One region of the Paraclostridium dentum genome, then DNA from elsewhere that is predicted to be linked to it. Evidence: riboswitches for the same ligand, from Rfam matches in the RefSeq annotation. Region 1 holds a riboswitch; each other region holds the start of a gene.
The links. Region 1 has a riboswitch for cyclic di-GMP ahead of ACN6I1_RS13665 (YwmB family TATA-box binding protein). Riboswitches for the same ligand answer to the same signal wherever they lie in the genome.
Positions count from the first base shown of each region.

Region 2: linked by a shared signal. The riboswitch ahead of ACN6I1_RS10245 (response regulator transcription factor) and the one ahead of ACN6I1_RS13665 (YwmB family TATA-box binding protein) in region 1 are both predicted to bind cyclic di-GMP.
Region 3: linked by a shared signal. The riboswitch ahead of ACN6I1_RS10855 (BsaA family SipW-dependent biofilm matrix protein) and the one ahead of ACN6I1_RS13665 (YwmB family TATA-box binding protein) in region 1 are both predicted to bind cyclic di-GMP.

Region 1 is NZ_CP183813.1:2,938,841-2,950,111, reverse strand. Features, by position in the region: gene ptb (phosphate butyryltransferase) at 116-1,021, shown strand; gene buk (butyrate kinase) at 1,044-2,147, shown strand; gene ACN6I1_RS13700 (hypothetical protein) at 2,159-2,836, shown strand; gene ACN6I1_RS13695 (4Fe-4S binding protein) at 2,878-3,093, shown strand; gene ACN6I1_RS13690 (3-methyl-2-oxobutanoate dehydrogenase subunit VorB) at 3,118-4,200, shown strand; gene ACN6I1_RS13685 (thiamine pyrophosphate-dependent enzyme) at 4,200-4,952, shown strand; gene ACN6I1_RS13680 (2-oxoacid:acceptor oxidoreductase family protein) at 4,954-5,514, shown strand; gene glmM (phosphoglucosamine mutase) at 5,689-7,035, shown strand; gene glmS (glutamine--fructose-6-phosphate transaminase (isomerizing)) at 7,278-9,104, shown strand; cyclic di-GMP riboswitch class II at 9,332-9,415, shown strand; gene ACN6I1_RS13665 (YwmB family TATA-box binding protein) at 9,580-10,326, shown strand; gene murA (UDP-N-acetylglucosamine 1-carboxyvinyltransferase) at 10,345-11,271, shown strand, end outside.
Region 2 is NZ_CP183813.1:2,224,537-2,235,807, reverse strand. Features, by position in the region: gene ACN6I1_RS10260 (hypothetical protein) at 1-1,101, shown strand, start outside; gene ACN6I1_RS10255 (HEAT repeat domain-containing protein) at 1,115-2,251, shown strand; gene ACN6I1_RS10250 (glycosyltransferase family 2 protein) at 2,245-3,654, shown strand; cyclic di-GMP riboswitch class II at 3,785-3,867, shown strand; gene ACN6I1_RS10245 (response regulator transcription factor) at 3,912-4,517, shown strand; gene ACN6I1_RS10240 (response regulator transcription factor) at 4,752-5,357, shown strand; cyclic di-GMP riboswitch class II at 5,484-5,568, shown strand; gene ACN6I1_RS10235 (DNA-binding response regulator) at 5,590-6,195, shown strand; gene ACN6I1_RS10230 (LamB/YcsF family protein) at 6,314-7,084, shown strand; gene ACN6I1_RS10225 (NRAMP family divalent metal transporter) at 7,099-8,289, shown strand; gene pxpB (5-oxoprolinase subunit PxpB) at 8,319-9,014, shown strand; gene ACN6I1_RS10215 (biotin-dependent carboxyltransferase family protein) at 9,014-10,030, shown strand; gene ACN6I1_RS10210 (hypothetical protein) at 10,303-10,872, shown strand; gene ACN6I1_RS10205 (ligand-binding sensor domain-containing protein) at 10,900-11,271, shown strand, end outside.
Region 3 is NZ_CP183813.1:2,348,867-2,360,137, forward strand. Features, by position in the region: gene ACN6I1_RS10820 (sensor histidine kinase) at 1-601, opposite strand, end outside; gene ACN6I1_RS10825 (response regulator transcription factor) at 598-1,260, opposite strand; gene ACN6I1_RS10830 (PepSY domain-containing protein) at 1,285-1,968, opposite strand; gene ACN6I1_RS10835 (vWA domain-containing protein) at 2,312-4,705, opposite strand; gene ACN6I1_RS10840 (LPXTG cell wall anchor domain-containing protein) at 4,740-5,471, opposite strand; gene ACN6I1_RS10845 (BsaA family SipW-dependent biofilm matrix protein) at 5,508-6,200, opposite strand; gene ACN6I1_RS10850 (signal peptidase I) at 6,266-6,841, opposite strand; gene ACN6I1_RS10855 (BsaA family SipW-dependent biofilm matrix protein) at 6,865-7,485, opposite strand; cyclic di-GMP riboswitch class II at 7,814-7,897, opposite strand; gene grdD (glycine/sarcosine/betaine reductase complex component C subunit alpha) at 8,400-9,548, opposite strand; gene grdC (glycine/sarcosine/betaine reductase complex component C subunit beta) at 9,603-11,138, opposite strand; gene grdB (glycine reductase complex selenoprotein B) at 11,271-11,271, opposite strand, start outside.

The DNA of each region.
Region 1 (11,271 bases):
AAAAATTAGTAAGTTAAATAAATAATTTTTGTTGCATCTTTTTTATTTTAGATATATGATAAAAATGTGAAGGAAAACAATTTCATAGATATCTTAAATAAAATGGGGTGACGTTTTGAGAAGCTTTAATGATGTAATAAAATACGCAAAAGAAAGAGGGCCTAAAATCATATCAGTTGCTTGCTCTCAAGATAAAGAAGTTTTAATTGCTGTTGATATGGCGAAAAAAGAGGGAATAGCTAATGCAATATTAGTTGGAGATATAGAAAAAACAAAAGAGATAGCGAAGGAATTAAATATAGATTTAGATGGATATGAGTTAATAGATGAAAAAGACTTAGCTCAAGCATCTTTAAAAGCGGTTAGTTTAGTATCTGAAGGTAAAGCAGATATGGTAATGAAGGGGTTAGTGGACACATCAATAATATTAAAGGCAGTTTTAAATAAAGAAGTCGGATTAAGAACAGGAAATATATTAAGTCATGTTGCTGTTTTTGATGTTAAAGGATATGATAGACTTTTCTTTATAACAGATGCTGCTATGAACTTATCACCAGATCTTCAAGGTAAAAAACAAATCATAGAAAACGCTTGCGTAGTTGCGCACGCACTAGATATAGAAAATCCAAAAGTAGCGGCTATTTGTGCTAAAGAGAAAGTAAATCCTAAGATGCAAGATACTGTAGATGCAAAGGATTTAGAAGAAATGTGTGCAAATGGAGATATAAAAGGATGTATAGTAGGGGGACCGTTTGCTTTAGACAACGCTGTTTCAGAAGAAGCTGCAAAACATAAAGGAATGAGTCATCCGATAGCAGGAAAAGCAGATATATTGCTAGCTCCAGATATAGAAGCTGGAAATATACTATATAAATCATTAGTATTCTTCTCTGAAACAAAGAATGCAGGAGTTATAGTAGGGGCTAAGGCACCAATAATATTAACTTCAAGAGCTGATAGTGAAGAGACTAAGCTAAACTCTATAGCATTAGGAGTTTTAATGGCTGCAAAAGTTAAATAGATGAATATACAGGGGGCTTAATATGGAAAATTTATTTAAAATACTAACGATAAATCCAGGATCAACATCAACTAAGATAGCAGTTTTTGAAAATGAAAATTTATTATTTGAAAAGACATTAAGACATTCATCAGAAGAAATTGGACAATATGAAAAAATATCAGATCAATTTGAATTCAGAAAAAAGGTTATAGAAGATGCCTTATTAGAAGGTGGGATAAAAGTATCAGACTTAAATGCTGTAGTAGGTAGAGGTGGACTTTTAAAACCTATAACAGGTGGGACATACAGTGTAGATGAAGATATGATGGAAGATTTAAAAGTAGGAGTATTAGGAGAACATGCATCTAACTTAGGAGGCCTAATAGCTAAAGAAATAGGTGATAGTGTAGGAGTGCCTTCATATATAGTAGATCCAGTTGTAGTGGACGAGTTACATGATGTAGCTAGAATATCAGGTATACCAGAAATATCAAGAAAAAGTATATTCCACGCGCTAAATCAAAAAGCTACTGCAAGAAGAGCTGCTAAAGATTTAGATAAGAAGTATGAAGATTGCAATTTTATAGTTGCTCATATGGGTGGAGGAATTTCAGTTGGAGCTCATAAAAAAGGTTCAGTTATAGATGTTGCAAATGCTTTAGATGGAGAAGGTCCTTTTTCTCCAGAAAGAAGTGGGGGTCTTCCAGTAGGAGACTTAGTAAAAATGTGTTTTAGTGGAGAATATTCACTTGATGATATAAAGAAAAGAATAAAAGGCAATGGAGGTTTAGTAGCATACTTAAATACTAATGATGGTAGAGAAGTAGAATCTATGATTGCTGAAGGAAATGATAAAGCTAAATTAGTTTATGAAGCAATGGCATACCAAGTTGCTAAAGAGATAGGAGCTTGTGCATCAGTATTAAATGGAGATGTAGATGCAGTTTTATTAACTGGAGGAATAGCTTACTCAAATATGTTTACGAACATGATAATTGATAAAGTTAAATTTATAGCTGAGGTAAAGGTTTACCCAGGGGAAGATGAAATGATAGCATTAGCTCAAGGTGGTCTTAGAGTTCTAAATAAAGAAGAAGAAGCCAAAGTTTATGGAAAAGAATTAGCTACTGCTAATACATTATAAAAGGTGATTATATGATAAAAAATGACAAGAGGATTAGAATCATTATAGGTCATTATGGTAGTGGCAAAAGTGAGTTTTCTATGAATTATGTAACAAAGCTTAGAGACCTTACTGATGCTAAAGTTGCGATATCAGATCTTGATATTGTAAACGTTTACTTTAGGACTAGAGAAAAAAGAGATTTTTTACAATCTAAAAATATAATGCCTATAGATAGTTCAATACAAGCAACTTCATTAGATTTACCAGCTGTATCAGCTCAAGTTACAGCGCCTTTAACAGATAAATCGTATGATTATGTAATTGATGTAGGCGGAGATGATGTAGGGGCTAGAGTCTTAGGTAGATTTAGTCATCTTGTAGAAAAAGACGATTATGATATGTTTTGCGTGGTTAATGCAAATAGAGAGCAAACTCAAACTACGAGTGATGTGATAAATCATATTCGAGCTATAGAAAATTCATCAAAATTAAAAGTAACAGGACTTATAAATAATACACATTTAGTTAGAGAAACTACTATAGAAGACATCCTAAAAGGACAAGAACTAGTTAAAGAAGTTTCAAATATAACTAATATACCAATAAAGTATGTTACTTGTTTAGAAAGCTTAATACCTCAACTTCCAACAAACTTAGATGGGGATGTATTTCCAATAAATTTATACATGAGAGAATGTTGGATGTAAAATGAGGTTTAAATATATACAGTTCAAGGAGGCTAATTAAAATGGCTAAGGGAAAAGTTACTTTTGACCAAGACTTATGTAAAGGGTGTGCACTTTGTGTTTCAGCATGTCCAGTTAAGATTGTAGAAATAGACAAGGCTACAATAAACAAAAAAGGATATAATCCAGCTTCTGTTTCTGATATGGATAAATGCGTAGGATGTGCAAACTGTGCAACTATGTGTCCAGATGCAGTTATAACAGTAGAGAGAGACTAAATACAAACTTAAGGGGGAATTAAAATGGCTAAGATACTTATGAAGGGTAACGAAGCAATAGGGAAAGCAGCTATGGAAGCTGGCTGTAAGTATTTCTTTGGTTATCCAATAACACCACAAAACGAGTTACCAGAATATATGTCTAGAGAACTACCAAAAAATGGAGGAGCTTTTGTTCAAGCAGAATCAGAAGTATCTGCGATAAATATGGTTTATGGAGCAGCAGGAGCAGGTGCTAGAGTTATGACATCTTCATCTTCGCCAGGAATAGCTTTAAAACAAGAAGGTATAACATACGCAGCAGGAGCAGAGCTTCCATGTGTTGTTGTTAATATAATGAGAGGTGGTCCAGGACTTGGAGGAATACAACCATCTCAATCTGACTACTTTATGTCAACAAGAGGTGGAGGAAATGGAGATTATAGAACTCCAGTTTATGCACCAGCAACTGTTCAAGAAGCTGTTGATATGGTAATGGAAGCTTTTGAAGTTGCAGATTTTTATAGAACTCCAGTTATGGTAGTTGGAGATGGTATGATAGGTCAAATGATGGAACCAGTAGAATTTAATAAGCCTAAAACAAGAGAATTAGCTCCAAAAACTTGGGCTAGTGTTGGAACTAAAATGGAGAGAAAACCAAATATAATAAACTCTTTATACTTAGATCCAAAATCTCTAGAAGATCACTGTATAAATTTAGATGCTAAATATAAAGAAATAGAAAAAAATGAAACTGCATATGAAATGTACAAAACAGAGGATGCTGAAATAGTATTCGTAGCATACGGAACTACTTCAAGAATCGTTAAAAATACAATAGAAAGTTTAAGAGAAGAAGGTATAAAAGCAGGTCTTATAAGACCTAAAACTTTATGGCCATTCCCATTTGAAGCATTTAATCAAATACCAGAAGCTAAGAACTTATTAACAGTAGAAATGAGTACTGGACAAATGGTAGAGGATGTTAGACTAGCTATAGAAGGTAGATTACCTGTTCACTTCTATGGAAGAACAGGTGGTATGATACCATCACCAGCAGAAATAGCTGCAAAAGCTAAAGAAATAGTAGAACAATCTCAACAAGTTGCTATGGGAGGTGCTAGATAATGACACTTGTATTCAAGAAAACTCAAGGATTAACAGATAACCAAACACACTACTGTCCAGGATGTACACATGGTATAATCCATAGATTAGTAGGAGAAGTATTAGAAGAACTAGATGTATTAGGAGATACTATAGGGGTTGCTCCTGTTGGATGTTCAGTTTTAGCATACAATTACTTTAACTGTGACATGCAAGAGGCTTCTCATGGTAGAGCACCAGCTGTTGCTACAGGTATAAAAAGAGTTCATCCAGATAAAGTAGTATTTACTTATCAAGGAGATGGAGACTTAGCATCTATAGGAACTGCTGAGATAGTTCATGCTGCTGCAAGAGGAGAAAAATTTACAACAATATTTGTAAATAATGCTATATATGGTATGACAGGTGGCCAAATGGCTCCAACAACTTTATTAGGTCAAAAAGCTACTACAGCTCAAAGTGGAAGAGATATAAACTTACAAGGAGCTCCTATAAGAATGGTTGAAATGTTAGGAACTTTAGATAGAGCTGTATTTGTAGAGAGAGTTTCTGTAGATACTCCTGCTAATGTAAGAAAAGCTAAAAAAGCTATAAAGAAAGCTTTTGAAGTTCAATTAGCTGGATTAGGATTTGGTATAGTAGAAGTATTATCAACTTGTCCTACAAACTGGGGATTAACTCCTCAAGATTCATTACAATGGCTAAGAGATAATATGATGCCATACTATCCAATAGGAAATATTAAAGATGTTAAAGTTGAGGAGGCGAAGTAATATGGCTACAGAAAGAGTAATATGTGCAGGATTTGGTGGTCAAGGTGTTATGTCTATGGGACAATTACTTACTTATGCAGGAATGCTTGAGAAAAAGGAAGTTTCATGGTTACCATCATATGGACCAGAAATGCGTGGAGGAACTGCTAACTGTTCAGTAACAATTTCTGATACTCCAGTAGGATCACCAGTTATAACTGATGATGCAACTTGTGCTATAGTTATGAACTTACCTTCACTTGATAAATTTGAAAAAGATGTTGTTCCTGGGGGTAAAATACTAGTGAACAGTTCATTAATAGAGAAAAAAGTTGAAAGAACAGATGTAAAAACTTACTACATACAAGCTAATGAATTAGCTTTAGAACTTGGAAATCCAAGAGTTGCTAACATGATAATGTTAGGAGCATACTTAGAGTTAAATAAATGTGTGGAAGTAGATTCTGTATTAGAAGCATTTAAAAAAGTTTTCGGTCCAAGTAAAGAAAAATTTGTTCCATTAAACAAAGCAGCTTTACTAAAAGGTGCTGAAGCAGTTAAATCTCAAGAAGCGCTTGCATAGTCGCAAAATGTCATGTTTGTTTAATTAATGACACAAAAGAGACAATAGTGTAAATACTATTGTCTTTTTTTGTGAAACATATTAAAATAACAATTATGAACTAAAGACCTGTATTGAACATAGTATAAAACTGTGATATATTAGAGTCTTATTGCTGGAAGGAGTTTTTTTAAAATGAGAAAATATTTTGGAACTGACGGAGTAAGAGGAATAGCTAATACAGAGCTTAACTGCGAGCTAGCATATAAACTAGGTAGAGCAGGAGGGTATGTTTTAACTAAAGGTAAAGATAAGGTTAAGGTTGTAGTTGGTAAAGATACAAGAGTATCTGGAGATATGCTAGAATCAGCCCTTATAGCTGGACTTATGTCAGTTGGATGTGATATTATAACTGTTGGTGTAATACCAACTCCAGGAGTTGCATACTTAACGAAGCATTACAATGCAGATTGTGGAGTAGTTATATCAGCATCTCACAACCCAGTAGAATATAATGGAATAAAATTCTTTAATGAACATGGATATAAACTTGATGATTCTATTGAGCTTGAAATAGAGTCATATATAGATGATATAGAAAAAGTAGAAGTACATCCAACTGGAGATAAAGTTGGTAAAAAGATACACGAACATGATGCTGTAAGAGATTATGTTGATTACTTAAAGACTATAGTAAATATAGATTTTAATGGATTAAAAGTTGTGTTAGATTGTGCGAATGGAGCTGCATATAAAGTTGCCCCAATGGTATTTGAAGAATTAGGTGCAGATGTAGTAGCTATAAATAATACACCAGATGGAAATAACATAAATGATAAATGTGGATCAACACACCCAGAGGGTCTTCAAGAAGCTATATTAAAAAATAAAGCTGATTTAGGACTTGCATATGATGGGGATGCAGATAGACTAATAGCTGTAAATGAAAAGGGTCAAATTGTAGATGGTGACCATATAATGATATTAAGTGCAATATATTTAAAGAAGCACAACAAGTTAGCTAAAGATACTTTAGTTGTTACAGTTATGAGTAATATAGGATTAGTTATAGCTGCAAAAGAAAACAACATAAATCTAGCAACAACAGCTGTAGGAGACAGATATGTTTTAGAGGAAATGAAAAACAGTGGATATAATTTAGGTGGAGAGCAATCAGGTCATATGATTTTCTTAGATTATAATACGACTGGAGATGGAACTTTAAGTTCTTTAGTTTTGGCTCAAATAGTTAAAGAAGAAGGTAAAACTTTATCAGAACTTGCAGCAGTAATGAATCAATATCCACAAGTATTAGTTAATGCTAGAATAAAAAATGAAAATAAAAATAGATATATGGAAATACCAGAAATTAAAGCTGAAATAGAAAGAATAGAAAAACTAATGGACGGATGTGGAAGAGTCTTAATAAGACCATCAGGAACAGAGCCATTAGTAAGAGTTATGTTAGAGGGTAAAGATGAAGGTCAACTAAAAGAATTAGCTACAAATTTAGCTAATTTAATACAAGAGAAATTATCATAATTTCAGAAGTAAATACTAAGATTAAGTCTTAGTATTTACTTTGCAAGCGCCAGAACTTAGTAAAATCTAAGTTGACGAGGACAGAGTTTATCGAATTGTCGGCGGATACTCTGCGGTGTGTTTACCATCGGAAGACTTTTACAAACCGTATAAGTGATTATATGTACAAAAAAAAGTTTATGTAAACTGACCTGAATCTTAAAAATATATAAAATAATAATATTTTTAGGAGGACACAAATTATGTGTGGTATAGTTGGATATTTAGGAAATAGAATGGCGACAGAAGTTTTAGTAGAAGGACTATCAAAGCTTGAATACAGAGGGTATGATTCTGCAGGTGTTGCTATAAATACAGGAAATGAGTTAGAAATAAGAAAATTTAAAGGAAGATTAGCTGTTTTAGCAGAGGATCTAGAAAAGAACCCTATAAATGGAGGTTTAGGAATAGGACATACAAGATGGGCAACTCATGGAGAGCCATCAGATGTTAATTCACATCCTCACTTTAATATGGATAGAACAATAGCTGTAGTTCACAATGGAATTATAGAAAACTATATGGAATTAAAAGAAGAATTACAAGCTGAAGGTGTAAAATTCTTATCTCAAACAGATACAGAAGTAGTAGCACATTTAGTTGATAAATATTATGAAGGTAATTTATTAGATGCAGTATATAAAGCTACTCAAAGATTAAGAGGAGCATATGCACTAGGTGTTATATGTAAAGATAATAATCAAGAATTAGTATCAGTTAGAAAAGATAGTCCTTTAGTTGTGGGACTTGGAGATGGAGAAAACTTTATAGCGTCAGATATACCTGCAATATTAAAATATACAAGAAATGTATATTTCTTAGAAAATGGTGAATTTGTTCATATAGTAGGAGATAAAGTTACTATATTAAATGAAAATAGAGAAGTAGTAAATAAAGAAGTTAATGAAATTACTTGGGATGTTGAAGCTGCATCTAAAGGTGGATACGAACATTTCATGTTAAAAGAAATATATGAACAACCTAATGGAGTAAAAGAAACATTAGTAAGAAGATTAAATGAAAACGGAGAAATCCATTTAGATGATATAAAGATGACTAAAGAAGATTTAGACAATATAAATAGAGTTTATATAGTAGCGTGTGGAACTGCTTATCATGCTGGACTTATAGGAAAATTCGCTATAGAAAAATTTGCTAAGATACCAGTTATAACAGATATAGCATCAGAATTTAGATATAGAGATCCATTTATAGATGATAAGACACTATTAATATTAGTAAGTCAATCAGGAGAAACTGCAGACACTTTAGCTTCTTTAAGATATGCTAAAGAAAGAGGAGCTAGAATATTATCAGTAACTAACGTTGTTGGATCTTCAATTGCAAGGGAATCAGACGATGTATTCTATACTTGGGCAGGACCTGAAATATCAGTTGCATCAACTAAGGCATATACAACTCAATTAGTATCATTCTATATGATAGCTTTAGACTTTGCTATAAAGAAAGGTACTATAACTAGAGAGTACTATAATGAAATGATAGAAAAACTAAAAGAAATGCCTTCAAAGGTTGAAGAAGCTTTAAAACAAGAAGATCATATAAAAGAAATTGCTAAGACTTTAAAAGAAAAACACAGTGCATTCTACTTAGGTAGAGGATTAGATTATAATATAGCTATGGAAGGTGCTTTAAAAATAAAAGAAATATCATATATACATGCAGAAGCATTTGCTGCAGGTGAGTTAAAGCATGGAACTATAGCATTAATAGAAAAAGGAACTCCTGTAGTTGCTATAGCTTCTCAAGGAGAGTTATTTGAAAAAATGGTTTCTAACATGGAAGAAGTTAGAGCAAGAGGAGCATATGTAATTGCTGTAGCTCAAGAGAAAAATAAAGAAGTTGAAAAATCTGCTGATGAAGTGATCTATATACCTAATGTTGAGGATGTATTATCAAGCATATTAACAGTTTTACCACTTCAATTATTATCTTACTATGTTGCAGTTGAAAGAGGTTGCGATGTAGATAAGCCAAGAAACTTAGCTAAATCAGTTACTGTTGAATAATAACAATCAAAGGTGATATCTCAATTTTGTATTGAGAATCACCTTTTTAAACTTTATGTATAATTTTATATACAATACTAATTTAAGATACTGACTAATTAACTAAATCTTAAAAATAGTGATTTGAAGCTTTTGAGAGTATAAGATAGGGTAAATCTAAATGAAACTCATACGAAAGCTTAAAAGCGCCAAATTTAGTCTCTAATGCGCAATTAAATATATTTCATAATGAATTGAGAAGCGAAGAACTATATCCTATATGTGGGCATCTTGGATATATGGAGTTATTGATGCAACCGGCTACACTTAAAATATAAGTATAGCTTTTTTATTGTGTAAAATTATATATAATTTAATATGTATAGAAAAAATTATAATAATATATTAAAATATTTTTGGAATCATGAATAGTATAACCAACCAATTTTTGTTAATACTTTATAGTATAAAACTGGAAATATGGGGAGGTAATACTATGAAAAAAATATTAGTGAGTATAAGTTTGATATTTATATTTTTATTAGGGATAGTTTTGTTCTATGGAGAATCAGAAGCTGAAATAAAGAATAATGGATATAATCAACTAGTAAATACTTTTGAAAGTATAGATAGTAATTTTAAATTTTATAATATGAAAGCTAATGCATATTTAGATAAATCTTTAGAAAAAGAAGAGATGAAAAATATTTGCATGGAAATAATTTCTAACTTAGGGCTTGAGGAATCTAATTTAAAATGGATTGAAAGTAAAAAGGATACTCAAACTCAGGTATATGCACAGATAGATGAAAAAGATAGAAATATATCTATCATTGTCGCTAATAAAGGTAAAAATGAGTCATATATTATAGTTGACATATTAGAAAATAAAGTATATAAAGATATAGTGGATATTTATACAGTTGTAGAAAATACTCTAAATTTGTATTGCAAAAAAGTCGATATTTATACATGTATGGCTGGAGAGTATAAAAAAAAGTTACAACTACACAAATATGATGATATTTTGAAAAAAATATTATATAATATGAATGCTAAAGAAATAGATAGGGTTGAAGAAGAAAACTTTATGTCGGTAACAGCTTTTAGTAAATTGATTAAAACTGATTACCTTGAATATTTGGGAAATAAGGTAAATTTAAATATAGGAATTAGGTATAGCGAAAACGAAGAAAAAACTATGATTTACGTAGCTACACCTATAATAAAATTAGATTATTAGTGTGAGGAGAAAAGTGAAATGGCAAAAATTTTAGTTAAGAAGAGTAATCCACTTGTAGGAAGTGTTAAAATAGATGGGGCAAAAAATGCAGTATTACCAATAATAGCAGCAACTTTATTAGCGGATGGAAAATCAGTGTTAAAAGGGGTTCCTAACTTAAAAGATGTACATGTAATATCTGACTTATTAAGACATTTAGGTGCTGAGGTTGAATATAAGGATTGTACATTAACAGTAGATGCAAGTAATATAAAGACTTGTGAAGCTCCATATGAGCTTGTAAGAAAGATGAGAGCATCATTCTTAGTAATGGGACCACTACTTGCTAGATTTAACCATACAAAGATATCTATGCCAGGAGGATGTGCAATAGGAACTAGACCTATAGATTTACATCTAAAAGGATTTAAGGCATTAGGAGCTAATGTAATAATAGATCATGGATTTGTGGAGGCTAATACGGAGAAATTAGTAGGAAGTAAGTTATACTTAGACTTCCCATCAGTAGGAGCTACAGAAAATATAATGATGGCTGCTGCTTTAGCAGAAGGTACTACTATAGTAGAAAATGCTGCAGAAGAACCAGAAATAGTTGATTTAGCAAACTTCTTAAATGAAATGGGAGCTGACGTAAAAGGGGCAGGAACTAACACAATAAGAATAAAAGGAGTTAAGTCACTTAAAGGTGCTGAACATACAGTTATACCAGATAGAATAGAAGCAGCTACATATATGGTTGCAGCAGCTATGACAAAAGGAGATATAACTATAGACAATGTAATTATGGAACATTTAAAGCCTGTTGTAGCTAAATTAAAAGAGGCTGGATGTGAAATAATAGATATGGATAATTCTGTGAGAGTCAAAGGACCTGAGGTATTAAAGCCAATAGATATCAAGACATTACCACACCCAGGGTTCCCAACAGATGTTCAAGCTCAATTT
Region 2 (11,271 bases), 710 kb from region 1:
CCTGTTATAATCGGAGAAATGGGTGTCCCATCAAGTAGGGCAGGAGGAGATTTTAACAAAGATGTTAATAAAGGTTATATTACTGAGCAGGAACAGGGGAAAGCTCTAGTTAGTGCATATAGAGCTATAAAAAAATCGGGTATTTCAGGATGTTTTTTATTTGAATTTCAAGATAGTTGGGCATCATCATCATGGAATACTAAAGATAGCAAGATACTAGACAGATCTGCATATTGGAGTGATGCACAAACATATAGTCAAAGTTTTGGACTTATGGATTTTGAGCCAGGTAAAGTGAATGAAACTCCATACCCGGATGATAGCTTAAGTGATTGGAATAATAGTGATATTTTAAATCAAAATGATAAATTAAGTTTATATGCAAAAAGTGATGATAAGTATCTATATTTAATGGTTAAGTCACAAAGAAAGCTGAATTTAAAGAAAGGAGGATTATATATAGATTTAGATGTAACTCCTAAGTCAGGATCAAATAAAAGTACTCAGTATAATCTAAAATTTGATAAACCCGTAGATTTTATAATTAGTATAAATGATAATAAAAATTCGATGGTATCAGTACATGAATACTATAATAGATTTAACTTTTATGAAAGTAAAACACTTTATGAACAACGACCAGATTTAATAAAAAATACACCTGATATGGACTATTTCTCACCTATTTATATGGATATAAGACCTAAGATGTATGTTAAATCATTAAACGAGACATTAAATAAAATAAGTTATGAGACTGGAAAATTAACTAAAGGCAATGGAAATCCTAATAGCAAAAACTATAATTCAGCTACAGATTATTATATAGGAGACAATTATGTAGAGGTGCGTATACCATGGGGTCTTATAAACTTTATGGATCCTTCAACAAAACAAATTCAAGATGATTTTTATAAAGAATTTAAGACGAAGCCTCTAAGAATAAATGCTATAAATATAGGAGTAACTGAAAAAGAAGAGAATAACACTATAAATAGATTAAATAGCAAAGCGTACAATTTAAAGGGATGGAATGTACCTGAGTATCATGAGCGTTTAAAGCAATCTTATTATATAGTTAAAGATGAGTTAAAAAAGTAAAGAGGAAAATTTTATGAAAAATATAGTTGATATATATTTAGTACTGAGCTTTTTTATTTATATAATAGCTTGTGCTGTTATTTATATGATAGCAAAAGATATTTTAAACTTTAGATTTTTTAAAAAAGTAAAAGCTATAAAGCCAAAGTTTGAAGCTGAAATTTTAAAACAATTGAGTTGTGTAAAAAATGGAACTGATATATCCAAAATGGATATATCATATGTTATAGAGAAATTAAAATATAAACCCTATATTAAGGTTTTTAATAATACTATAGAAGTTTTTAATAAAGATATAAATAATCATAAATATACAAAAACTTATATGGAGAATTTCGAAGATATAGTAAATAGATACGTTTTAAAGCATAAATTAAAGGATAATACATTAAAAACATATATGGCTATAAATCTAGGAGAATACAAGCTTAGTAACTATGAAATAAGTGAGTTTTTACTTAGCTGTATAAATACTAAATCTATATATCTAAGAGTAACAGCATTAGAATCAATATCGAAAATAGGAAATATAAATACATTGAGAAGTGCTATTGAATATGTATCTAAAGAAGAAAAATATATAAATAATAAAGTTTTCACAGATATAATAAATCAATTTGGAGGAGACAAAAGTGAATTAGATAAATATTTGATAAATGATTTTAAAGAGTTTAATGAAAGCCTACAAAAAGTAATTGTTGAACATTTTAAAAACAATAAAATTAAATTTGTAAAAGAAGAACTATTAAACATATTAAAAGATAATATAAGCAAAGAAATTAATATAAGTATAGTAAAATACTTTACTATTATAAAGTATGATGAATGTAAGGATACAATCATTGAATTATTAAATAATGGGGATTGGGAATATAGAGCTGTATGTGCAATTGCTTTAAAAAATTATAAGTGTAAATGTAGTGAAAAAGCACTTTTAAAAAGTATAAATGATAAAAACTGGTATGTTAGATATAACTCTGCAATAAGCATATTAAAATTTGGTGATAAAGATTTAATAAATTATATATTGGAAAATGATGATAAATATGCAAAAGATATACTTTTCTATGCAATGTTTATGGACAACAAGATATCGTATGAAGAGTATTTAGAAAAATTAGAGGAGATAGAGGTAGAATATCAATGTTAAGATTATTCGTAGATTATTTAAATGCGTTCTTTTTATATTATATGTTTATTTACGCTATAGTATTTTTTATATCTACTATATTTGCTATTTTAAATTTAAATGAAGATAAACGTAATAAAATGTATTTAAACGAACTTTCACTGAAAAGCACAGATAACTATGTACCTGTTTCTATATTAGTTCCAGCTTATAATGAGGAGGAAACAATTTGTGACTGTATTGAATCGTTATCGTATGTAGATTACCCAGAATATGAAATTGTAGTTATAGATGATGGATCAAATGATGATACTTCTAATAAATTAATAAATAAATTTGAATTAAAAAAAGTTCCAAGACCTATAAGAAGATTGGTTAAATGTAAGAATGAACAATTTATATATGAAGGCTATATCAAAGATGGTATAAAGTTGACATTGGTAAAAAAAGAAAATGGAGGAAAAGCAGATGCATTAAATATGGGCATAAATGTATCTAAATATCCATTGTTTATTTCTTTGGATGCAGATTCAATTTTACAACGTGATTCAATTAGTAATATAGTTATGCCATTTATGGAAGATGATACAACTATAGCTGTAGGAGGTAGTATAAAAGTAGCCAATCAAGTTGTTTTAGATAAAGGCCAAGTTATTAAAGTAATGCCACCTAAAAAGATTCTTACAATATTTCAAACAATAGAATATTATAGAGTGTTTTTAACAACAAGGGTTTGGTTTAATAGTTTTAATGGAAATTTAATAATATCAGGAGCATTTGGGTTGTTTAAAAAAAATGCAGTTTTAAATGTAGGCGGCTATGATACAGATACTGTAGGGGAAGATATGGACCTTGTGGTAAAACTGCATTCCTTTTATAGGAAAAATAAGATTAAATATAAAATTAAGTATGAATATAAAGCTATATGTTGGTCACAAGTTCCGGAAAAACTTAAGGATTTAAAAGGACAAAGAAGAAGATGGCATATAGGTCTAATCACTAGTTTAAATAGTCATAGATACATATTTTTAAATCCTAAATACGGATTAGTAGGTATTTTTTCTTTTCTTTACTTTGTTGTTTATGAAATGTTTTCATGTATAATTGATGTTTTTGGTTTGATTATAATTTTAATATCGTATTTTAGTGGATTACTTAATTTAAAATTTTTAATCACTTTTTTATTTATATATATTTTTTATAGTGTAATAATCTCTTTGACAGCGATAATACTTGAAAACTACATGTTTAAATATATTTTAAAATTATCAACTTTATTAAAGCTCATGTTATTTGCATTTCTTGAAAGTTTTGGGTATAGGCAACTATGTTCATGGTATAGGATAACAGGATTTATTGGATATAGAAAAAGAAAATATCAATGGAATAAAATAAGTAGAAAAAAACAAAATAAGATAAAATAACAGAGAGATTATTAGGTATAAATTTGATAATAATATTTTTGATTATAGCACAAAATTTGTAGTAAAATGGCGAAGAGAAAATATGGTATACAAAAGTATACTGTGGTAGAATTAGTTAGATTAATACATAAGGTAGGAAGAGGTGTTGAAGTATACTCTTTATATGGGCGCTTGGAGTATATGGAACTAGTAGCGCAACCGGCTTTTCTAATTTGCAATTTAAGATATTGTTTAAAGGAAAAGGAGGGAAATATATTATGGCAAACCTAGTTATATCAATGTCATTTATAACTAGAGAATCTTTATATCGTGTATTTAAAGAAATTTTAAAGATGGATAATATAATATTAAAAGAAAGATTATCAGATTTGACTAAAGAAGAACTGTTAAATTCAGAATTGATATTTATAGAAATAGAAGATAAGACAGAAATTGATTTAGAATTAATAAGGTATATAAAGTTATATTCAAAGGACACAAAGATAATTGTTTTAGACAGAAATAAAAGTGAATTTATATTTACAAAATTAGTTCAAATCAATGTAGATGGATATATAGTTAATATAAAGGATAAGGATGAATTTATATATAATATAGAAAAAGTATTAAGAGGTAAAAAAGTATTTGAATCGGATTTAATTGAAAACATAGTTCAAAATAAATATATAATTAATATGGATCTACTCACAAAAAGAGAACATGAAGTATTACAAGAAATTGCAAAGGGAATTAATAATAAAGAAATTGCAAATAATCTTTATATAACTGAGTATACAGTTAAAAAGCATGTAAGTAATATTTTTTGTAAGCTAGGGTTTAAAAATAGACAAGAAGCTATAATTTCAATGTTAAATATATCATAATTAGATGTTTCAAAATATAAGTTTGAAACATCTTTTTTTATTTTAAACTTATATAATGTGTTAACAGATATCTAAATTAATCTCTAGACTTTTATATAACACTTTTAGGTACCGTCATAATACTTAAAGGTGATAATATATACTTTAATCTAATAATATATTTTTAAATTTTAATAAATTAATATATTATTAGATTACTTTTAGTGATAAAAGTTTATTTTAGGGGGGGAAAAAATGAATTTTCTAGTAGTTTCAGAGTGCTTTTTATTTAGAAATTCACTTACACATTTATTTGAAAATATTTTTGATGATATGAATGTAAAATCTTTACCGAATTTAAAAGATATAAGTATAGAAGATGTAATGAACAGTGAATTACTATTCCTAGATTCAAATAGTCAACAAAATTATATTACAAAAGCAGTGAAAGATATTAAAAAATTTAAAGATATAAAAATAATAATATTAGATACAAAAAAAGATAAAAGTTTATTTTTAGATTTACTTAAAGTTGGAATTGATGGATACATATTAGATATATCAGATGAAGATGATTTTAAATATATAATAAAAAAGATAATTAATGGAAAGAAGTTTTTTGATTCAGATTTATTGGGGAATTCTAAGAATGAATGTGTATCTAATTTTGAAAATCTAACAAAAAAAGAAGAGCAAGTAATGAAATTTTTAGTTAAAGGATTAAGCAATAAAAGCATAGCAAAAGAAGTAGATGTAACTGAATATACAATAAAAAAACATGTTAGTAGTATTTTATCTAAGTTAAATTTGAAAAACAGACAAGATATAATGATTTATGCAATTGAACAAGGGAAAATGTAGAAAAATAAAACTTGTATTATACTTTAGTACCATTACAAATACAACTATTTTATGATTACGCATACTCAATATAGATATATACTATAAGTATGATTGCTAAACGAAAGTAGTAATTTTGATTAATTTAAGTGGTTTAGATGCTAAGAGGTATATTTTGTATTTGGGCACTTTGAAATATACTGAGCTAGTAGTGCAACCGGCTAAATAGCTTGATATTTTATGGGGGGGAAATATGCAAGTTATAGTTATTTCTGAGTCATTAATAATAAGAAAAGGTATAGTACAAATATTATCAGAAGAAAGTTGTGTAAGTGAAGTTATTGAAAGTCATTTATATTCAGATATACATAAAAAAAATTATGATTTAATTATCTTAGATTTAAAAAAGACAAATGAAGGATATATTAATGATTTAAAAAATATAAAATTGACTACAAAGACAAAGATTATGATACTAGATTTTTATGAAGATAGAAGCTTATTTGCAAAATCTATGAAAATAGGTATAGACGGATATATACTGGCAAACATAGATTCAGAAGATATAGGATATGCTGTAAAACAAATATCTAAGGGTAAAAAATATTATGATTCTGATTTAATTGAAACCTATATCTCTAGAGGTGAAAATGAATGTATAGAAACACTTACAAAAAGAGAACAAGAGATATTAGTTTGTATAGCAAAAGGAAAAACTAATATTGAAATTTCAAAAGAATTGTATATAACAGAACATACAGTAAAAAAACACACTAGTAATATATTTTCGAAATTAAATTTAAAAGATAGAATGCAAGCCGCTATATATGCGTACAACAGAGGAATTGTTTCTTTGTAAGAATATGAATAAAAAAATAATGGTATGACTTAATTTAAGTCATACCATTATTTTTTATTCATAAAATTTAAGTAGGACAATAAATAAAAATTAAAAATGTTTATAGGGGGAATAGAATTTGTATAAAGTAGATTTAAATAGTGATTTAGGAGAAAGTTTTGGTTGTTATAAAATAGGTATGGATGAGGAGGTTTTAAAGCATATAACCTCAGCAAATATAGCTTGTGGATTTCATGCAGGCGATCCAATACAAATGGATAAAACTGTAAAATTAGCTATGGAAAATAATGTGCAAATAGGCGCTCATCCAGGGTTTATGGATGTTATAGGGTTTGGAAGAAGAGAAATGAAAATTAGTAAAGATGAAGTTAAGGCTTACGTAAAATATCAATTAGGGGCACTAAATTCTTTTGTTATTTCAAATGGAGCAAATATACAACATGTTAAAGCTCATGGTGCTCTTTATAATATGGCAGCGAAAGATTATGAGATATCTTTATCTATAGCACAAGCAGTATATGAGGTTGATAAAAATATAATTCTTCTTGGACTTGCAAATAGCTCAATTATAGATGCTGGGAAAGATGTAGGGTTAAGGGTTGCAAATGAGGTATTTGCAGATAGAGCATACAATAGCGATGGAACGTTAGTATCAAGAAGTCTTGAAGAATCTATTATATATGATCCAAATATAGCAATAAAAAGAGTTATAAAAATGGTAAAAGAAAACAAAGTAGAGGATATAAATGGAAAATACATAGATATCAAAGCGGATTCTATATGTGTACATGGAGATAATCCTAAAGCTATAGAATTTGTAAAAAGCATAAAATCAGAGCTTATAAAGGAAGGCATAAATATATGTTGCATAAGTGAAGTTATTAAATAATTGGAGGAGTATTTATGTATAATAAAAAAAACTTGACAGCTCTTATGGGAGCTGCTTTTATAATGGCTACTTCAGCTATTGGACCTGGTTTTTTAACTCAAACAGCTAAATTTACAGAGTTATATGGAGCTAGTTTTGGCTTTGTAGTTTTAATGACTACTATATTTTTTGTTGGAGCACAGCTTAATGTGTGGAGAATAATAGGAGTATCTGGGCTTAGAGGCCAGGATATAGCAAATAAGGTTTTGCCGGGATTAGGTTATTTTATAGCTATATTAGTAGGAATAGGAGGACTTGCATTTAACATTGGAAATGTAGGGGGAGCAGCACTTGGGGTAAATGTAATGTTTAATGCCAATGTTACAATATCTACTTTAGTATGTGGATTTATAGCTATAGCAATTTTTTTAATAAAAGAATCTGGGACAATAATAGACAGATTTACAAGATTATTAGCAATTATAGTAATAGTTGTAGTAGGATATGTTGCTATAATAAACAAACCTGATATGTATCAAGTTGTAAAAGGAACATTTATTCCAGAAAACCCAGGTGGATTGATTTTTCCAATAATAACTCTTTTAGGCGGTAGTGTAGGGGGATATATAACTTTTGCAGGAGGACACAGACTTATTGATGCGGGAATAACAGGAGAAGAGAATTTAAAGGATGTAACAAAATCTTCGATATTAGGTATAAGTGTAGCAACTATAGTAAGAATTTTATTATTTTTAGCGGTATTTGCAGTTGTTTCACAAGGATTAAGTTTAGATCCTGAAAATCCAGCTGCATCAGCTTTTAAATATGGAGCTGGAAATTTAGGATATAAATTTTTTGGATTAGTATTATGGAGTGCTAGTATAACATCAGTTATTGGAGCTGCATATACATCTGTCTCTTTCATAAAAACGCTTCATCCGTTAATAGATAAACATGAAAATAAATTTATAATTTTGTTTATATTTATTTCAACATTAATAATGGCAGCAGTAGGAAAGCCAGCAAGTTTACTTATTTTAGCTGGGTCTTTAAATGGATTGATTCTTCCTATTACCTTAGGCGTTATACTATTAGCATCTAAAAACAAAGAAATTGTGGGTGAATATAAGCATCCAAAATGGTTATTAATTTTAGGGGTTTTAGTAGTAATAGTTACTGCTGTAGGTGGTTTGATATCGCTTAAAGATATAACGAAGTTATTTTAAAAATACTTTTTGGGGGGATAAAATTAGTTATGGAAACAAAATACTTGTTAGCAGGAGATAAAGCTATAGTAGTTGAATTTGGAGATATTATAGATGAAGATATAAATAGAAAAGTTATAAATTTAATGAAGAATATAGAATCGTCTAGTTTGATTAATTCTATATATGAGATGATACCAACATATAGATCTCTTATGATAATTTATAACCCTTTAAAAATAACATTTAATGATCTTATAAACTCAGTAAAAAATATAGAATTTAATTTGAAAATTTTAGATAAAAGAGAAAAAAATATAATCAAGATACCTGTTTTGTATGGAAATGACTGTGGTCCTGATATAGATACTGTTGCAAAACATAATAGATTAAGCATTGAAGATGTTATAAGACTTCATAGTGAAGCTGAATACTTAGTTTATATGTTAGGATTTACTCCTGGGTTTACATATTTAGGGGGAATGAATAGCAAACTAGAGACTCCTAGGTTAGATAATCCAAGGGTTAAAATACCGGAAGGATCTGTAGGTATAGCTGGAAAACAGACAGGAGTATATCCTATAGAGAGTCCTGGAGGATGGCAATTAATAGGAAGAACACCTATTAAATTGTATAATCCTAAAAGAGAAAATCCTATATTATTAAAAGCAGGAGATTATGTGAAGTTTACACCTATAACAAAGGATGAGTTCAATACATTTTTAAATGAAGGGGGAGCTAATTAGTGGGAGCTAAAGTTTTAAATAAAGGATTACTAAGCTTAATTCAAGGTGGTCCTAGAATAGGGTTTCAACAATATGGGGTTCCTGTTTCTGGAGCAATGGATGATTATTCATTAAGAGTTGCAAATGTATTAGTTGGAAATGATGAATATGAAGCATGTATAGAATCATTAATAATTGGCCCTACTATAGAGTTCGATGAGAAATCTATTATAGCAATAACTGGTGGAGATTTAGGCCCTATGTTAAATGGAATTAGAATTGATATGTATAGAAGTTATATTGTAAGTAGCGGAGACATATTATCTTTTTCTGGGATGAAAAATGGATGTAGAACTTATATTGCATTTGGTGGAGGAATAGACGTACCTATTGTTATGGGGAGTAAGTCAACGTATATAAAAGGTAATCTAGGAGGATATAAAGGTAGGGAACTCATAGATGAAGACTATATAAGACTTTTAAAATTTGATGGGAATATAAACTCAATTTTGCCTAAAAAATATGTAAAAGAGTATGATAAAGAAATTATATTAAGAGCAATAAGGGGACCACAAGATAATATGTTTGACTCAAAAAATATAAAAACTTTTTATAACTCTGTATATACTATAACAAATGAATGTGACAGAATGGGGTATAGATTATCTGGGGATAAAATTAATCATTTAGATGGTGCAGATATAGTTTCAGATGGAATAGCGTTTGGGGCAATTCAAATTCCAGGACATGGAAATCCTATTATTATGATGTCGGATAGACAGACAGTAGGAGGTTATACAAAAATAGCTAATGTTATAAGCGTAGATCTATGCAAATTAGCTCAATGTAAACCAGGAGATAAAGTTAAATTTAAAGAAGTAGATATATATGAGGCGCATAGAACTTTAAAAAAATATGAAGATGAAATTTCTGAAATTAAGAACAATATAAAAAAGTTTGAATTAGTGAATGAAAAATTTTACAGTATAAATTTAAATGGGGTTAATTATAGTACTGTATGTGAAGAAATACGTTGAATTTTAACAACTTTTAATAAATAAAAAAATTACCAATATATAATTATATATTGGTAATTTTTTTATTTATTTTACTCATAACATTTCACAATCCCTATATTTAGGACAAACCTTAACGCTACTCATAATGCCTGTTATTTTAAATTTAAATATTTAATAGTATTTTTTTAAGATTCTGTACAAAATTTTAAAAAAATACTAATTTCGACAAAAACTTACAGTTAAAAAGTGTATACTCGTAGTAATAACAAAAGTATTAAAGGAGTGATTCCATGAAAATAAAATTTGATTTATTTAGACGGGAAAATTCTAACTGTAATGAAAAAAATTACATAGCAGAAAATAACAAAAGCTATTTAAATAGAAAGTATGCAGGATGTAGTTACTTAAAAGAATTTAATTTAAATAAAGACTGCTTGGATAAGTCTGATTTTGAATCTGGAGGTAAAGGGTTTTTAAAAAAAATAGATTGGGCTAAGTCTAGTGATAGAATAAAAGAAATTAAATCATTAAATGAAGAAGACTGTTATACCTCTGAATTTAAAAAAAATTCACTGTATTATAAATCTATATATATATGTCCTAGCTGCAATAGTCATATGCTTTACAAAATTAGAGCATATAATATAGATACCGAATTTAAAAAGAAAAATAAAAGGATACATCATATATATACGTGTCCGGATTGCAAAATATTTTTAGCATCAATTAGGATATATAGCAAAATACATTCTAGATGGATAGGAAATAAGCTTTCGAACTATGCACTTATAAGTGATAGTTACCCAAGATTAAAGTATAAAAAAATTTTAAACTATACTGAAGGTCTACACAGCGATTAATAAGTAAATATTTAGGAGAAAAAATTTATGCAAAGAATAAAATACTTAAAACTATTTATATCTATAGTTTTTGTAATGATACTCAGAGTTGATATTTCTAATGCACAAGAAAGTATAAATTTTAAAAATATAACTATAAACCAAGGATTATCTCAGGGAACAGTACAAGCAATAGAACAAGATAGTAAAGGGCGAATATGGATAGGAACAAATGATGGACTAAATGTTTACAATGGATATGAATTTAAAGTGTATGGTCAAAAAAAAGACCCCAAAAAAGGAATAGCAAATAGTTATATTATCGATATAAAAGAAGATAAGAAAGGCAATTTGTGGGTTGCAACTATAGGAGGGGTAAGTAAAATAAATACTGAAACTGATTCTATAAAAAACTACTAT
Region 3 (11,271 bases), 590 kb from region 1:
TTGTTATTCCTTTTTCTTGTACTTCTTTCATAGTGTTGCTTAAGTTGTTTAATTTTTTTATAAACTGTCTTGATATATATATTCCTGCTATTAAACTTATTATTAATCCTATTATCAACATAAAAACAATTATAAGGATTGTATTTTCCAGGAAATCATCATATAATTCACTTTCTCGCTCTAAATACATATAGTATTTATGATTGCCTATATGCACAGGTGTTATTAAACTTACCTTGTCGTTATTTACGCTCAAAGATGTATCTATAATATATGAACTTGGTTTTTGATAATTGAAATGTTTAGGTTTTTCATCCATTGTATTTAAAATTTCTTTGTTATCTGAATTATATATAATAGCGTTTAAGTTCATAGATTCTAAAATTTCTTTTTGCACTTCATCCGAGCTGTTGTTATTAAGTAAAATTTCTAATTCATTGGCTCTTGATTGAATTTCTTCTTTTTCATATTTTATAGTCCAAACTCTAAATACTATAAATTGAGATATATAAGTTATTAAAAATATTACCACTATAGATATAAACGATATAAGAGTCATTCTCCAAAATGTCGATAAAGATTTTAGTTTCTTTATAATCATCTTAAAACATATCCTACACCACGAACAGTATGTATATAATCATCATTTTTTAATTTTGATCTTAGATGCCTTATATAAACATCTACTACATTAGTTTCTGCATCGTAATCATAACCCCATACATGTTCTAATAAGTAGTCTCTAGTTAATACTTTATTTTCGTGTCTTATTAATTGAAGTAATAGTTCGTATTCTGTTGTAGTTAAATTCACTACTTCATCTCCACACTTCACTATTCTAGCTTCTATATCTATAGTTATATCTTTAAATTTCAAAGTACTTGTGTTGTTGTTGCTCAAATTAACTCTTCTTAATATTGTTTCTATTCTTGCTAAAAGTTCCTCTATTGCAAATGGCTTAACAATGTAATCATCCGCTCCCATTTGTAGTCCAGAAACTTTATCCATAACATTATCTCTTGCTGTTAACATTATTATAGGTGTGTTTTTTGATTTCCTTAAACGTCTACAGACTTCTAGACCGTTTAAGGTTGGTAACATTAAGTCTAGTATAATCATATCATAATCTTTTTCTAGGGCCTTTTCTAAGCCTTCTTTTCCATCATTACACATTTCAGTTTTGTATCCTTCATGTGATAATTCCATATTTATAAATGATGCTATATTTTCTTCATCTTCTACTATTAATACTTTGTACAAAAAACTCACCTTCTTATATATTTATTAATCCAAATTGCTTATACCTTGCTTTGTGTTTTCATAATCTATAGTTTCATTATTTTTATCTGAGGTAGAATCATAGTTTTCTATATCTACTACTTCACCAGTAACAGAATCAACTTCTACTTCTTTTATTATATTATTTTTATCTTTTATTTTAAACTCATACACTATAGACCTTCTATCATCATCTATTTCTTTATCTACCCCAATAACTTCACCTTGTACCTTTTTCAATGCAATATTTTTAAGCTCTTCTTCTGAATATTTGCTCTTAGATTTTATTTCATTATAATTATAGCTTTTTTCATCATTACTGTCATAATCTTTATCATCTTTTTCATTATGATTTTCCATATCTATTATAGCACCAGTCTTTGAATCTAACTCTATTTCATTTAACATGTTGTTTTTATCTTTTATTTTAAACTCATATACTACAGACATATTATCATCATCTAAATCCTTTTTAACTCCAACAACATCTCCTGGGATTTGCTTTAAAGCTACCTTTTCTAATTGCGCTTGTGAATAATTTTCATTCGACTTTACGTAAGCATAAGCTGCACCTGTACCTAAAACGCTCAATCCAATAGCTCCACTTATCGTTAAAACTGCAAATTTTTTAAACTTTCCTTTATAACCCTTTAAATTTTCTATCTTATTTATTACATCTTCCTTTTTCATAATCAATACCTCCATAAAGTTTTAATTTTTACTATGAGCTTATTATATATAGCCATCATGAAAACTACTTTAAACAGGCATTAACTTGACATAAAAATAATATTAAAATTTTTTAATAATCCATTTACCTATCTCTCCACACACAAAAATACTGAGCTGTACTTGAGCTCGGGATTGAATTTTATGTTGCCGCGACATTTATCTATCTCTCCATACAAAAAGACTAGGCTATACTTCGGGCGAGGGATTTGTGTGTATGTTGTAGCGACATTTACAAGCATCTTCCCAGCTTGTATGGAGCAAAACATACACACAAATCCCGAGCCCACAAGTAACCCAGTCTTTAATCATACTTAAGTTTATTTTCTACATATGCTTTATCTTGCCAAAACATATCATTCACTAAAGTATTACTTACTTTAATATTAATATTATTATTATCTTTACCTATAAATAATTTACCATCTTTCACTTTCTTTTTATCAATATTTTCTTTATCATTTACATACTCTTTGAATTTAACCCATTTAGTCCCATTATCTGTAGGATCTTTGTCTATCCATACCTGAACTTTTTCATAATTCATAGGTAAAATTTCTTCTACATCATATAAACCTTCTGTAAAATAGTTCATAGAAAAATCCTTATTACTAGATATATCAGTTTTTTCACCTTTTAAATAAAAAGGCATAGACGTTTCCATGTTTCCATTTAAATCAACTGTATATTTATGATTTTGGCTACCTGAGTTTCCAAGTATTGATATAGAAAATCTATCATTGCGATTTACATCACTATCTTTAGCTACCGTCCAGTTTCCATTTTTATCTTTCTTTACGATTTCTTTTCTTATAGTTACCTTTCCCGTTTGATAAGGTATATCAACTGCTGGCTTATTAAATACTTGTTCCTTATCACTTCCATTTATAGGATCTTTATATTTAATTTCTGCATTTGCATTTGTGGGAATTTTCTCACCCCCAAAGTATGGATCTTTAGTAGAAATATCAAAACTTACTTTAACTCCCCCTGTAAGTTTTCCATTTCCAGCTTTTTTATTTGCAATAATATTACCTATTTTAAACGTTATTTCATCTTCGCCTTTTGAATTTTCAGATACAACAATATTTTCAGGTGGTATCTGTATTTCATTTCCATCTAAATCTGTTATTTTCCAGCTTTTGTCCACTATATTAAACTCTTTTGAAACTACATCGTGTATAACAGATTCTTTAGCTACGGAAGCATTAATATTTTCTTTTATTTCATTACTTATATCATTAAATATTCCATTTATACTATTTAAATCTTGCGTATAATATTTACCTGCATATTCACTTGGATCAATTACATTTTGAATAGTTTTTAAAAAGTTTACAGCTTGACTTTTTTCCTCCGCATGAGCATTAGTAAATAATCCTACACTATAAAATTTAGCATCTTTATACCTAGGATTATTATTTACCTGTATAGTCTCTGGACGTGGTTCATATGCAATTCCTCCGATATTAACTTTTGTAGGAGCTCCATATCCTGTAAAGTAGCTATAATATTCTCTTTGTGCATGCTTAACGTGTATATCAAATCCTGTATATCCCCACTGATAAGACTCTGATGGTAGTCCATCTGAAAAAAAGACTACATATTTTTTTGCATCTTTTCTTGATTCTTTACTACTTAATATATCTTGGGCTCTCCATATACCATCTTGAGTATGAGTTCCTCCACCTGATGGTATATTTTCAATAGCACTATCTATTGTATTTAAATCTGATGTAAAGTTTGTCTGTAGTTTAGAACTTCCGCCCCTTACATTGTATTTGTATGAATCATAATAGAAATTAGCTACAGATATTTTAACTTGACCATCATTGCTTCCGTTTAAAATATTTTTGCTTAAATTTTTAGCTGCAGATTTTACTTTATTTATTTTATCATTCATACTTCCTGATGAATCTATTACAAGCACTATGTCAGCTTTTTTAGAGTTTTCAATTGATCCTTCCCCTTTTGCTTCCAACGTTATATTATATGTTCCATTTTCATTTACTTTAGCGCTTTTATTGATTTCTAAATTTTTATTACCTTGGCATCTTTCAGTATTTTGTATTGTTTGTGGTGCTGATTTATATTCTGATTGTATAGCTTCTGAATTTATTTTTTCTACGCCTTTGTCTAAAGTAACTTTAGCATTAGGGAATTTTTCTAATACTTCTTGTTCACTGTTTTCTAATTTATATCTAATCTCCGATTTTAAATTTAAAGATTCATTTTCACGTTTTTGAGCATTATCTCTTAGTTTTGCTTCAAATGATAAATCTACTTCTTTTGAAGATATATCTCCTAAATTAACGCTTATACTATCTTTAGCGTTTGTTACTTCACTTTTTATATTTTCCTTTTCTTTAATTCCGTTTACAGAAATATTCTCTGAACTTATTTCAAAGTTGTCAGATATTTTATTTTCAAAAGATGTATTTTTAATATTTACATCTTGTTCATTCCCTTTTATTTTTAAATTTACTTTCAACTGTGTATCTGATATTTTTTCAGTACTTTGTTCTAACAAAAGTTTATTATCCAATGTATGTATTGGATTTTCGCTTGCTACTTCCTTAATAGTTAAATTGTTTGTTTCTTGAGCATATGAAGTAGATTTACCTTCAATATTTCCTAAGCTTGATATAATCAACATTGTTAGTACCATTATACAAGATACTAATCTATTTTTTTTCATTTAATGTTCCTCCACACTCCTTGCCTAAACATATTTACTTTTTAGAGTTCTTGTTTTTTCTACTAATTAATAAAAGTAAAATACTAGTTATCCCTAATATTACATATATAAAAATCCCGTCTTCTCCTGTTTTTGGCGATTCACTCCACATGTCATCTTCATCTGATTCTAAATCATTTGGATATTGATCTGTTTTGTCTTTGTTGTCGACTTTATCTGATTTATCTACAGTTTCTTTATCATTATCATTACTTTCCTCTTCACTTCTAACTGCTGTAAATATCCAATCTATCTGAGCAGACTTGTTTTTATATTCATTTCCTGTAGATGCTCCATCTAATTTAACTTCCGCAATAAGATTTTCTTCCTGCCCTGGATTAAATACTCCTAAACTAATACCTTTGGTTAATTTATCTTCTCCATTAACTGCTTCATCATATATAACTTCATCTTTATATGAAATTTTTAAATCTAGTTTATCTAAAAGATCATATTCTTCTTTCGGGCTTACTCGTTCTGCCCTTAAGAAAAGTTCGTATGGATATTTATGCTTATTTTTAATTTCTAAAGTTCTTCTTATATAATCTCCTGGAATCATGTTAGGATGTTGTAGAAATAAATCATCATCAGGTATGTATACTAATTCATTCGCATTTCCCAATAATTGAACATTAGGTGGAGCCAGTGTATCTGCATCCACCTTTATAGTTGTTATTATTGAAAGAAGTGAAGTGACTACTAAAATTTTTCTTAGACAGCTTTTCACATTCTCACTCCTTTATTAGATTTTTTAATTTTAATCTTAGTTATTTTTATTTGGCTCTTTAGAATCCGTTGCAGCTACAGCCCCTTGTTTTTGTAATTCATCTAATTTTTCAAGTAATCCACTGTCTTTAGCCCAATCTTTATATGCATCATTTGAAGCTTGTATAGAAGTAGCATCAATATCTATGTCAAAACCTAATCCTCTGTACTCATTTCCTGATTCCTTATCTAATGTTACAGAATCAAGTAATGTATTAGTCCATCCTTCCGGTCCTATTTTTCCCATGTAGTAATAGTATCCATCTTTTCCAGCAAACCAAGTTCCATTAGTTTTGCTTTCATTTAAATTTTTAGTAAAGTTTAATATTATTTTATTAGTTTCTAATTTTTGTCCATTTACTTCTTTTATTTCTTTTCTAACTTCATTTCCACTACCATCTTTTGTTACTTCTACAAATTTAGGTGTAAGTTTAACTCTTACAAATTGGTCGTATGTTGTAGTATTGCTTACTTGTACATCTTTATTTACATTATCCCCTGGAAGCATGTTTGTAGGTTTTTCAAATTCCTCAATTATTTTTATTCCACTCCCATTATTATCTTTATTTGATGCTGTGTTAAAAGTATTAGTTGCTTTATCTTGAGATGTAAACCATGCAAGTGTTCCCCCTGCTACCCCTACTGTAAGTACCCCTGCTACTGCTAAAGCTTGAATTTTCTTTTTATGCATATTAACCCCTCCAAAATTAAATATTTACTCAATCTATGTAATCAGCTATTACTGTTACAGTTATTTTATGCATCCGCTTTTTCTTTTTCTTTACTTTGTCTTTCTTCTTCATCTATAGATTTTAGTTTTTTTCTAAGATTGCTACCTATAGCACTTAATGCTGTTATTGCAAATATTCCTACTATAATTAGCGATAGGTGTGACTTCATCCATGACATAATAGTTCCAACTTTCGGTATGCATTTAACAACCTTACCTACAACTGCTTTTGATTCTACTGGATTTTGATCTTGCACATTATTTGCATCACCTTGTGTTATGTATTTTATTCCTGCTCCATCTTTTATAACTTCTTTTACTCTATGTGTTGTTATATTTCCTGAATTTTCACTTTTAAATGTTATTACATCCCCTACATTTATTTGTTCAGGTGGTAATTCTTTAGCTATTACTAAATCCCCAACCATTATTGAAGGTTGCATACTTCCTGTCATTACTGTAAAAAACTTATGTCCCATTATAGTTGGCTGTTTTCCCTCTTTTACAGACTTTACCATAATAAATGATATGGATAATAAAGATATTAGAACTACATAAAAAAGTATATTTCCTATTTTTTTAAACATTTTTTTGTTTTCCATAGTATATTCTCCCTGAAATTTTTTTACCTAGTACATAAATTTTCTAGCATTTTATGTATTCCTTGATTTTCAATATTGTTCCAAGTTTTTTTATATGCATCCTTTGTAGCTTGCACAGCCTCTGCTTTTACATCTACTATCAAAGTCTTATTTTTATATCTTTCTTTTAATTCTTCCGGAATGTTCGCACTTACTGATTTTAATATTTGCTCTGTTTCTTTGTTCTTTGCAACCATAGTGTTATAGTAATAATAATTGTCGTTGCCATAGATCCATTTATTATTTTTTATCGTATTTTGATTTGCTATTATATTATTAGTTTCATAGTTTAAAGTTACTAAATTAGTATCTCCTGGCCATGCATTTCCTTTTTCATCTACCCATCTAGGGATTATCGATACTCTTATAAGTGCCGGTGATGTACTATTATTTTTTATTTTTACTGCTTTGCTATATTCATCTCCATCCCAATCCTTAGGTGGTGTAAACTTTTCACTTACTTCTATATTTATATCCCCCAAATTTAATGTATTGGTTACTTTATCTTTGGATGTCAAACTTGCATATGATATCTTTTGAACGGTGACGACACATATTAATAAAAGTATAGCTATTGCTCCAACTTTAATTCTTTTTCTACTCATTTAACTCTCCTTAATTTTTCATAATAACTAAAAATTCACTTTGCTTTATTGTGTAGATTCTCCACAAACTCTTAGTAAATACAACATTTTTAGCATAAAAATTCGCTTTGCTCATGTCGCTCAAATTTCATGTCGTCAACGTCCACTCGGTAAACTCGTGTCCCGTTACTCAAACGACTTCGTCCGTTGCTCAAAAAGCTTTTTTATGCTCAAAACATATAATATTTATATAACTAATTTTTATAGATTCTCCACAAATTCTTAGTAAATACAACATTTTTAGCATAAAAAAGGCTATTTAAATGATAAAAGTAATTTTTTACTTATATCTTTAAATAGCCGGTTGCACTATTAGCTCCATATGTTTCAAGTGCCCATATACAAAACATATTTCATAGCCTCTATATTTAAACCTATTAAATTTCTTTTTAATTTATTCTTCTTTTTTATTATACTGAAAAATATCCCTTAAAACACCCTTAATCGTTTTCCATTTTTTTACATTTTATTTAATTAATTTACTGTTTACATTGTTTTTCAACTTTTTTAATTTATATTTTAAATATTATTAATTCAATAAATTAAATTATACATTATTGCGACATTTTCACTATTTTTTTGACACAAATTGATAAGTCGATACTCATTTTAATTTATTGTAATTTTGAAAAAACATCCCAAAAAAGACTGAGTTGTCAGTTAAGTGTAGGATTTGTGTGTATATTGCAGCGACATTTACATATCATTTCCACAAAAAAAGACTGAGTTGTAGGTTTGAATGGGATTGAACTTTATGTTGCAGCGACATTTACAAGCATATTCTCAGCTTGTATGGAGCAAAACATAATTTCAATCCCATTCCTCCCACTAACTCAGTCTTCAAACTACTTCCATGGCAAGGATTCGTTTTTTAATTATTTAGCAGTATAACCTGCATCTAGAAGCATCTTAACACACGCTTCTCCTTTTCCGTCAGCAACAAGAACTATAGGACCCGTACATCCCATACCACTTTCTGCATAAATTCCATTTTTCCATAAAACTTTAACCGCATCTTCTAAATCCATTATATCTACACCAGATATTTGATGAGTAACAACTTCTTTGGCCGGCATAGCTACTTCCTCATCATTATCTTTCTTAACTTCTTTCTTAGTTAAAGCAGCTATAATATCGTCATATTTAGCATTTTTAACATTTTTAAATTCATCTTTTGATACCTTAGTAACATCACCTTTAACAACGTCATAAGCGTATCTTAATGCATTTGCAACAACTGGAGAACCAGATGCTCTAGATAATATTAATATCTTTCTATCATAGTCTTCACCTACACCAGGACCATATCCAAATCCTTGAGCTTCATAATCTCCACCAGTAGTAAATGAAGAGAATACTTTCATAAATATATTTCCACTTAAAGTATCAGTAACCATAACATCTGGAGCACCACATAATAAGTCATTTCCTCTCATTACGCAACCACCATCTGCTCTAACTGATTCAGCAAAAGATATATCATATCCATTTGCTTGTAAATCTTTTAAAGCTTTTTCTACTTGTCTAGCACCGTCAACATTTAATATACCAACAGTAGGGTTTTTGATTCCTATAGACTTAGCTGTAGATATACCGTAAACAGCATTTCTAACCATAGCTTCTATTCTGTTTGTAGCACTTGTTCCTGTAGTAGTAGCAAGTATCATTTCTTTTCCTCTACCTGGAGTTATAACTCTACCAACTGTAGAAACTCCTATAGGGAAGTTGTAATGCATAGTTACACAAGCATCTATGTAACCTGAATCTAATAATTCTTCCATTTTAGAATGCATTTCGCTTTCTTCATTAACTTCAACAACCTCAAGTTCAGTTTCAACTTTAGGTCCTATTAAAACTATATCAAATAAATTTGACTTAGCTAGGTGAGCACCTTTAACTAAATTTTCAGTTCCATGCTCACTACCTAATGTAGTCAAACCAATTCTAACTTTTTTACCAAATTCGCCGCTTTCAATAGCATTTGCTATATCTAAAAAAGTTTCGGCTATAATCTTTTTAGGCATAACCAGATCTCCCCTCAAAATGAATTTTTATAAAATTCTATACGTCTTCTATTCCTACTCTTCTATTAACATATCTTGAGCTAATTTTTTCATAGATTCAGCTATAATTTTCTTGATTTCTTCTTTAGATACTGCAGCTGCTTCTTCCTCTACACCTTGATTTCTCTCAACTATGAAAGAAACTCCATCGAATAAGTTAGTCATTCTTCCTAAGAATAAACTTCCCTTACCAACTACCATAGCTCTGTTTTTATCTCCAGAAGTTAAATCATCTATACCAAATCCTATATATGGAACTCCTGAAGGTATATGTCCTTGAGTTGGAGCCCAACCTGGTATACCTTTTTCGCTTACAAAATTCTTTAATTCTTTCTTTTCTAAGTCTCCACGCTTAACAGCAAGAGCACCTATCATTTTATAGTTAGCTTCTGGAACATCCCCAGCTCCAGCAGGCTTAGTTATATCTGGATTTTGCATTTCAACTGAGTAAACATCAACATCAGTTATTTTTAAGTTAGCTCTATCAAGTCCACTAGTTATTAATGCAGTCATAACAGCTTGTGGAGAAGATCCAGTTCCAACACTATGTTTTCCTGTTAAATCAGTTCTTATTATTGGGTTTACTCCATCGTTTTCAGAAACTAAAACAGCAAATCCTCCAACAACGTCTTCTAATACTGGAAGACCTTTTTTAACGTGGTCTTTAGCATTCATTCCAAGTTTAGCACTAGCTCCACCTGCAACTACCATAACATTTTTATATATTCCTGATTTAACAAGTGCAGCTGCATTTATTAAAGCATGAGTAGGTCCAGCACAGAAACCTCTTGTATCTGATCCTGAAGCATTTTGAAGTCCAGCCATTTCAGCTATAGCCTTAGCAAAGTTTCCTCCACCTCTTTGGTTCATATCTCCACAAGCTTCTTCTGAACATTCTATTACATAATCTATATCCAATGGATTAACATTTTCTTTTCTTATTAATTGTACTGCAGCCACCACTCCTGAAGCTTTTACAACTAAGTTTTCAAACATTGTATGTGCGTTTAAGTTAACGTCAACATCATGAGCTCTCTTAACATATCCAACTAATTGATCATTATGGTATAATCCTTCAGCATGGTGTGAATCTATTAATTCATTTGCATCATCTATATTATCACCTTTAAGCTTTCCAAAGAATGGAGCTAGCTCTGGGTAGTTCTTTTCAAAGTTAGGTCTTATATTGTTAACGAAATCTTCTTTTAATTTAACTAAGTCAAAAGCATCGCATATTTGCATCATTGCTAAAAATTCATCTTGTGGCATTATTTCTCCACGCTTACCATCTCTTTTTCCTTCCATTTTGTATTCGCACCATGGAAGAGCTATTTCTCTTAATTCTTCTGGTCTATTGTTTCCTATGTAAACTTGGTTTGGTATATAATTTACTACTTCTTCATAACTTCTTATATGATTAGTAACTTCTTTTAAAAATTCTGATTCTGGATGTGTTTCTCTCTCAACAGCACAAGTAGTACCATTTTTAACTATCATATCTGGTGTGTGAACTAAAATATAACTAGCACCTTTTAAAACTGGAAATGTCATAATATTTACCCCCAATGTATATATGTTATTATTTTTACTTGAATTCTATTATGATAAAAGACTGGATGACTTTATAAAAAATAGGTGGGAAAATAACCCACCTATTTAGTTTTAACTTTATTTAATTCAATAT